One region of the Paenibacillus sp. MT86 genome, then DNA from elsewhere that is predicted to be linked to it. Evidence: a T-box and tRNA genes for the amino acid it is inferred to sense, from the RefSeq annotation. Region 1 holds a T-box; the other holds one or more tRNA genes.
The links. The T-box of region 1 lies ahead of AC3RCL_RS07590 (valine--tRNA ligase). A T-box ahead of a tRNA ligase gene usually reads a tRNA of that ligase, here a tRNA-Val.
Positions count from the first base shown of each region.

Region 1 (4,428 bases):
ACGCTCGACTTCGCTGTTCAAGTGCTGAATTTCCTTCTCCAGACGCGTGATCTCCTGAGCGATATCGATCAGTCCGGCAAGCGGCAGATACATCTCAACACCTGTCACCACGGCGGTCATCGCTTTATCCGGCGCCTCAAGCGCAAGGGAGGACTCATATTCCGACGTGTTGCAGAAGCGGCGAATATAATCGGAATTGCGATCGATAATGCCGGCAATTTGCCCGCTTACCGGTTTCAATTGCAGTTCTACTTTTTTGCTCATCGGCACGTTCACTTCCGCCCGGATGTTACGTACGGCACGGATCACATCCATCAGCAGGTTCATTTCGGTAACGGCTTCCGTATTCTCAAACGCCTCATCATAGGTCGGCCAAGAAGCCAGCATAACGGTCTCGCCTTCATGCGGCAAATGCTGCCAGATCTCTTCGGAGATGAACGGCATGAACGGGTGAATCAAGCGCATCGTGCGGTCCAGCACATAGGCAAGCACCGACTGCGTCTTTTTCTTGGCTGCTTGATCCTCGCCATATAGGGACAGCTTGGCAAATTCGATATACCAGTCACACAGATCATCCCAGATGAAATTGTAGAGCAGTCGACCGGTTTCGCCAAATTCGTAGGCATCAATTAGACGCGTAATGTCGCGGGAAGTTTCGTTCAAACGGTGCAAAATCCACCGGTCCGCTGTTCCCAGCTCTCCGGAAATGTCGATATCCGCCGCCGTGAAGCCCTCCAGGTTCATGAGCGCAAACCGCGACGCATTCCAGATTTTGTTAGCGAAGTTACGCGCTTGCTCCACGCGTTCCCAGCGGAATCGAAGATCCTGACCCGGCGTGCTGCCGGTCGATATCATATAACGCATAGCGTCTGCGCCATACTGTTCAATAACCTCGAGCGGGTCAATGCCGTTGCCCAGCGACTTGGACATCTTGCGGCCTTCGCTATCCCGAACCAGGCCATGGATCAGCGTGTCCTTAAACGGCATTTGCCCTGTAAATTCAAGTCCTTGGAAAATCATCCGCGACACCCAGAACGGGATGATGTCGTAACCCGTTACGAGAACGCTGGTCGGATAATAACGTTTGAAATCCTCGCTGTCCTGGTCCGGCCAGCCCATGGTCGAGAACGGCCAGAGCGCGGAGCTGAACCAGGTATCCAGCACATCCTCGTCCTGTCTCAGATCATCCTTGCCCAGCTTCGCGCGGGCTTCCTCTTCATTCATGGCAACAACCACTTCGCCCGTGGATTCGGAATACCACGCCGGGATCCGGTGACCCCACCACAATTGACGGGAAATGCACCAATCGCGTACATTCTCCATCCAGTGCAGATAGGTTCGCTCGAACCGGTCAGGCACGAAGTTCACGCCCTTGCCGGATTTTTGCGCATCCACGGCTGCTTCCGCAAGCGGCTGCATCTTAACGAACCACTGCGTCGACAGGTAAGGCTCGACCACCGCACCGGATCTTTCGCTATGGCCAACCTGATGGACATGGTCTTCGATGCGAAGCAATACGCCCGATTCCTTCATGTCGCTGACGATCTGCTTGCGGCATTCTGCACGGTCAAGGCCCTGGTATTTGCCGGCAAACTCATTCATCGTTCCGGATTCATCCATTACGGTAATTTGCGGCAGGTCATGTCTCAGCCCCATCTCGAAGTCGTTCGGATCATGCGCCGGTGTAATTTTAACCGCACCGCTGCCGAAGTCCTTCTCCACGTACTCATCCGCAATAACCGGAATCTCGCGGCCCACGATAGGCAGCACCAATGTCTTGCCGATCATGTCTTTATAGCGCTCGTCTTCGGGATGAACGGCGACCGCCGTATCGCCGAGCATGGTCTCCGGACGGGTGGTTGCCACGGTAATGGAGCCGCTGCCGTCCTTCAGCGGATATTGCAGGTGATACAAATGGCCGTTGACCTCTTTGTACTCCACTTCAATATCGGACAAAGCCGTACGGGCAGCCGGGTCCCAGTTGATGATGCGTTTGCCGCGGTAGATGAGCCCTTTATCGTAAAGCTTGACGAATACTTCCCGTACGGCTTCGGACAATCCCTCGTCGAGCGTGAAACGTTCTCTGGAGTAATCGAGGGACAGGCCGATCTTGGACCATTGATCACGGATCGTGTTTGCGTACAGGTCCTTCCATTCCCACACCTTCTCCAGGAATTTCTCGCGTCCCAGATCGTAACGGGTAACGCCTTCTTCGCGAAGCTTCTGCTCTACCTTGGTTTGCGTGGCGATGCCCGCATGGTCGGAACCGGGGAGCCACAGCGCATCGTAGCCCTGCATCCGCTTCACGCGAATCAGGATGTCCTGCAGCGTAAAGTCAAGCGCATGGCCGATATGGAGCATGCCCGTAACGTTAGGAGGAGGAATAACAATCGTGTAAGGCTCCGCGTCCGGTCGCTTGCCGGCTTCAAAAAAGCCGCCTTCCTTCCAGTACGGATACCATTTTTGTTCGGCTGCCTTCGGATCATACGTCGTCGGCATTTCTAACTGGGATTGGTTTTGTTTTTGATCCATATTTTCGTACCTCCGATACTGTTAATCAGTTTTGCCAACCCGAAACGTTTTAGCCTCCGGGCGTGTTCGTGGATATCATAGTTGGCGTGAAACAAAAAAAGCCCTTCGTCCTCAAAGGACGAAAGACTGTTCTCTCGCGGTACCACCTTTGTTTCGTGCTTACATGGTTCAGCAACCGTTGTCCTCCCATGAAGAACATGAAAGGCTTTCGGTCAAGCACGACACTTTACGCAGATAACGGCTGCGGCCGGCGAACTCTAACCAGGGTAGCAATCGATCCTACTCTATCTCAAGTCCGCAACTCCGGGGCGACTTCGGCAAGCTGGTTCCTGCGGAATCTCACAGCGCTTGGTAGCAATTCCGCTCTCTGAAGGCCATACCTTCCTACTCTTCCCGTTCAACGTTGTTCTAGCTTTTGGAATACCTGTACATATACTATTCAAATATAACGTGGTTGTTCCATATAGTCAATATTTCGAGTGTTTCCGAACGATTTAGACATCATACCTGCCGATTCGAATTAATCCTTGTTCGATGCAACATCCTATCCAAGCTCGCTGCGCTTTCTATCCTCCAAACCGGTTCCCCGCAGCACAAAAAGCAGGCCAAGGCTGCCTGCCTCGGCCTGCTTCATTCTTGCCCCATGACGACTTCCCGGGTTACTGGGGAATATACAATACCTGGCCTTCTTCCACATTCTGCTCGGACATGCGGTTATACAACAAGAGCTCTCGCGGCGTCAGTTGATAACGCTCGGCAATCACGTCGAGTGTCTCCTCACGCTGAACAATGCACATCCGGACCTTACGGAACGGCGTTTCCTCCCGGCGGTTGCCCAGGAACAGACTCTTCCATTCCACATCCTCGGACGAAACGGCATCCACCGATTCTTCGACGGCCTCTTCCTCGTCTCGAGCAGCTTGTTCCTGATCCTGAACCGTTCTGCTCGATTGAAGCAATGAGGAGAAGCCTACGCCCGAAGCGGTGTTAGTGGTGCTGTTCTTCGCGTTGAAGGCAACCTTTAGCTCCGGTTTGGACGGAGCCTCTTCGACTTGAACGGAAACCTCCTCCTCTATCTCCTCCAACGGCTCGGCTTCCTCGGCAAAAACAGGCTCGGCTTCCTCCGTTTCCGGGGAATCCAATACCGGCAGGGCTTGAACCTCTTCGCCATTGCGCTCAGTTACGCCCGGGAAATCGGCTGCCGGTTCTTCCTGCTGCGGCTCCGGCTGGGCCGCAGCCCGTTCGAACTGCCATACACTCGGAGTCGACGGCTCAGCTGACTGAAATTCCGTCTCATTATGTAAGGCATATTCGACCGTATCTTGGGCTTCAGGGGTACTGGAGATGCTTACCGTTCGGTCCGAGTCCTGCGTATCTTGAATTTGATTCTCGTATTCCGCCCAAGATGCCAGATACTGCTGCGTGCGCGCATCCGCCTCGGACTCTTGGACTCTAGGCTGAGCCTCGCTGAAATAAGAAGGCGAAGGCGTAATCGCTTCAGCGTTGGCTCCGCCGCCTTGATACGGTTCATACGGATTGGCTGCGAACTGCTGCTCTCCGCCTGCATACATATCATTCGCTTCAGGAGCATGTACCACTGTGAATTCCTCATTGGTCCATACTTGGTCACGAGCTCCCGGAGCCGCCGCCTGGATTCCTTTGAGCGATAAAACCCCCGTTATGTTCAAGCTGCGCTTGGATAACAGATCCACGTCAAAATTCTCGATCTCGACCGCGATGTCATCCAATGACGATACGCGGTTCAGCGGGACCGTGATCTCGACCGGAATCCAATGCTCGAGCGGCTCCGTCTCTCCTGCTTCGGTATCCCCTTTATACAGGCCTGCTAGAAGCAAATGGCCCCGAAGCGTGGCCTGGTCCTGCTGGCTGATCACC
Region 1 is NZ_CM179499.1:1,772,164-1,776,591, reverse strand. Features, by position in the region: gene AC3RCL_RS07590 (valine--tRNA ligase) at 1-2,532, opposite strand, end outside; T-box leader at 2,644-2,942, opposite strand; gene AC3RCL_RS07585 (LysM peptidoglycan-binding domain-containing protein) at 3,192-4,428, opposite strand, start outside.

Region 2 (4,428 bases), 2.9 Mb from region 1:
CTCTTCCCTACAGGATGTATTTGACGTGCATCCTTTGAAACCGGGCGTGAAGGCCGCTATTTCATCCGGAATCTCGGTGGAGCTGATTCATACGCAGCATATTCCGGGCAAAGACAGCTATTCGCTTTATTTGAACGATCGGATTTTTTACAGCGCGGACATGGTATTCGACCCCATCCTCCTGAAGCAATTGGTAAATGAACGGGATTGCGAAGTGATTCTGCATGAATGCCAGCTGCAGGGCCCGGGGGAGGTGCACACGACACTCGATGAACTGCTCAGCCTGCCTCAAGAAATTCAGGAGCGCACCTATCTGATGCATTACAGCGATGAGGTCGAAGCTTTCATCGGCAAGACCGGAAACATGGAATTCGTGGAGCAGCAGCGGGTATACGAATTGTAGTTCAATATGCGTCAATGCATAGTTTACGAGGGTTCCCGGGAATAATAAGGCCGGGAGGCGATTCATATGGATCAACAACAAGAAGTAGTAGGCGTACGTAAAAATGGTGATGGCGACATCATCGAACTAAAGCTGGATAACGGCAGCGTCGTGGACTACAAGACGGCCCAACAGATGGCCAAGAATAAGGAAATCAAGAACCTGAACGTATTCCGTGGACGTGATGGAGACGAACATCTTCGTTCCAATGCGGATGGCGATCCAAGCAACAACCTGGACAATTTGCCGACGTTCTAATTCATGCGCAAAAGACCTCGAGGCGATGCTCGAGGTCTTTTCTTTTTTTGGGGACGATGCGGAATGACCGGCATCTTATTTGGTTTGGTTAGAGGCCTACAATTCCTTTTTCATGCGAACATGGGGAATGCCTGCATCATCAAACGGCTCGTCCGAAATCGTCTCATACCCGAGCTTGCGGTAAAAAGCCTCTGCCTGCACCTGTGCATCGAGCACGGAATATTGCAGCTTTAGTTCGCGAGCCTGCGCTTCCAGCGCCATCATCAGCACACGGCCAATCCCTTTGGAACGGAACGGCTTCCGCACCGCGATCCGCTGCATTTTGGCGGAATCCTTATTGTAATAGGTAATACGCCCGGTTGCGGCGTACTGCCCCTCCGACTTGATCAAGACATGGTGTGCATCCGATTCCAGGCGGTCGTAATCATCGATCTCCAAATCGATCGGCACCTTCTGTTCTAGGACAAACACATCCTTTCGGATATCCAGCGCCTGCTGCAACTGCTCTTCCGTTGATACATTGATGATTTCTGCTGCCATTTCAACACCTCTTTATGTAGAATCATTTCCTCGTGATATCGCAGGTCGAGATATTATACAAAATATTCGTTTTCCTGTATAGTAGTAGAAGCTAAGGTCTTCACGAAAGGAGCATTGCCTTTATGAGCATGGGAGCCACGATATTTTGGGCTGTGGTCATTGCTGCCCTGATCATCTATCCCACTTTCTGGACGATCAAAAAAGGTTATTCCCGCAAATGGGATGAGGAATAGCATCGGCCGTCTTACAACAAGCCGCCAGCCTGCCAGCCGGCGGTTTGTTCTGCTCACGGTTCGATCAGAGATCATCATGATGGTTGGCCCGCGTTAAGCATAATGCCGTTCCTGGAGCTCTTTATGGATGGAGATCCCTTAACGTGTCCGCCGCATCCATCGGGGATACCGGCTCCAGCGCCCCGCTTCCCTGCTTGGAATATACGTCCTGATCAACAGAGCGCCCGTACACATCCAGCATCACGGGCGCTGCAGGGGCATGCAGCGGCTCCAATTGCACCGATGTTCTTTCCGGGACACTGCAGCCGCCGCCCGCAATAGATACCGCCAATAACGAGAACACCAGTCCTACTCGCTTGATACGATGGGATTTCCCACCTGTCATGCCATTCACGCTCCTTCATTGGCAAAATCATGTTGTATTTAGTCTGAACCGGAACGTGGTATTTTATAACGAGAAAACCATTGACAGCCGCCTTGTCTGCTGGTAATATATGAATTACCTTTTTAAATATTTCATGATCTGTTAGCTCAGCTGGGAGAGCACTATCTTGACAGGGTAGGGGTCAGTGGTTCGAGCCCACTACAGATCATCACGAGGAGCCCTTGCGCAGCAAGGGTTTTTCTCTTTTCTTCTAATGGTTGTCTATCTGAATTTCACTTTTTGGGGACGAATTGGGGGACAGAGTCAGTTAGACACTACTTTTAAGCCCGCTTTTTGGTCTTATTTGACCTCATTTCTACTATTATAATCATTTGTTCAAGGGTAACGCCTTCTTTATATAAAGAAAGATAAAAAGAACCCCCTCAGTCTACGCCAACGGGATTACATTTGCCGAGTATTTTCAATTTGCCGAAACTATGTCATTAATCTTTATCCATTCCCATTCGCCTATTCCGGTAGCCAGCTTGATTTCACGTCGGTAGGTGTGAATTACGGATACCGTGCCGGTCAGTTCCTGGTCCTCATATTCATCGAACAAACGCAATTTGATTGTACGGTGCGTATGAAATGACTCTGCGAGCGCCTGCTCAATCAATTCCATTTCCTGCGGATCAAGAACCGGTTTAGTTCTTCCTACCCTCTTCCAGCTGCCGGCGGATGATCGTTTCTTTATGTTCCGGAAGCATCATCCGGCTATATCCCAAAGACCGTTACCTTCAAGCTTTTTACGTGTCGTTGTCATTTATAGTGTCCTCCGATCTTAACCGAAACGTGATGTTAAAACATTTACGCAATTTCGTTACATCCCAGCCTTATTATGTATACAAAAAAACCTTGAGGTTATTTAAACCCCAAGGATTTTTCGTTATTCTTCTTTCCAAACAGTATACCAATGTGTTGCTGTAGATTTATCATCATCTATGTACCAAAAAAAGTACTCCACTCCATCAACTGTAATGTAATGTAATGGCGTGAAATAGTCTCTGCTGTACTGACTTTTTGGGTACATATAACCCGCTTTTACTTTACATGGGTTACAATATTGAGGCGTTATCTCAGATTCTGTCTGTGAGATAGGACTTGCAGATACTGGCGCTGCTACAGTCATAAAAGCAGCAATGATCGAAAAGAATATTACAAATTTTTTCCCCATTCTAACCACGCTAACACCTCCAGATATTTATAAAAGTTAATTTACATAACCCATATCAATTGTATCATCTGGATATCATTGGAGTATATAGTATGTTAGAACCATTAAATGGTATAATTATGTATTTTTCATTCCAGATTTATCTTTGTCAATTGTTCGCATTTGTCCGGGCTATTTTTAGAATAGATGACATGACATTAATCCTACCATTACTTCTCGCCTCTTTATTACATAGCCAAGCGCTATAATTCAGGTAAAGAGGTGTTTCTATGTTTATTGAACCGATGTTACTCGCAACAGCGCCCGCTCCATTCTCAGACTCGCGCTTCATATTTGAACCTAAAATCGATGGCAACCGCTTGATTTTTTCGCAGCAGAATGGCGTTGTTCGATGGCTGGCGGCCGTACTGCACTTGATAACGCAAAAATGCGCCCAGCCCGTATTATCGAGCTAGGCGCAAATCCTACGCATAAAAAGGCGTTTTATAACGTTATAAAGTCGTTAGTATCGGAGAGGACCGCAATTTCGTCTACGTTGATCTGCGGATTAGAGCACATGTGAGAAGGCGGAACTGGACGAGATCCGGAATGCTACGGAGTCCGGTGTTTACGGACTTTATTTTCTAGACTTAAAGAATTCTCTATCTTGCATTTCATAATATTTACCCATAAGTACTTCCTGATGATGATCAAGATCTAAATGTATTTGTTCAGCTTTTTGTAAGTATTTATCAATAATCTATCTTCCCGCTGCCAATGAGCTCATCCGCAATGAACACAACGATTGGCATCTGATCGAGCATCGCAGTATAACCGATAGAAGACAAAGAAAAAGGACCCCCGATAGCCTAAGCCGGTAGGGATCCTCTCACATAAATACAACTGTTCAAATCACGTAGGGGCTTTGTCATCCGGGGGAGTATTATACCCAAAAAGAACCTAAAATGATGACCAACAAGATAAAGAGAACAAGAACTGCTCCGACTGAGTTTTTACCGCCGTATCCACCTTCGTAACCAACTTCACCCATGAGGACTCCTCCTTTCAACGATCTCGATACAAAGTATTCAAAAACTCAAGCAATGCTAGGGCCAATATTCTTATTAACAAAAAAAAACGCCAGCCTAAGCCAGCGAGGTTCTTTTTACCGATGCGGCGCTGACCACATGGATATCACGGGTTGTGTGTTACCCGAGTTTTTTCTCCTTCCCGTCAATGGGGACGGAAAATGGAGCATATGACGCCGTACAAAAAGAGGAAGCTGTCACAAAAGCCATAAAAATGACTGCGGGACAGCTTCTTTTTTTTAAAGAAGGAAACCTGAGTTGTAGTTGGCGGGCTACACTCTCATGTATAT
Region 2 is NZ_CM179499.1:4,673,923-4,678,350, forward strand. Features, by position in the region: gene AC3RCL_RS20855 (MBL fold metallo-hydrolase) at 1-403, shown strand, start outside; gene AC3RCL_RS20860 (DUF3892 domain-containing protein) at 470-700, shown strand; gene AC3RCL_RS20865 (GNAT family N-acetyltransferase) at 797-1,240, opposite strand; gene AC3RCL_RS20870 (hypothetical protein) at 1,595-1,858, opposite strand; tRNA gene AC3RCL_RS20875 (tRNA-Val) at 1,994-2,066, shown strand; gene AC3RCL_RS20880 (YolD-like family protein) at 2,319-2,519, opposite strand; gene AC3RCL_RS20885 (hypothetical protein) at 2,784-3,080, opposite strand; gene AC3RCL_RS20890 (sporulation protein YjcZ) at 3,994-4,101, opposite strand.
Region 2: it encodes a tRNA-Val, which carries the amino acid that the T-box ahead of AC3RCL_RS07590 (valine--tRNA ligase) is inferred to sense. The anticodon was not compared.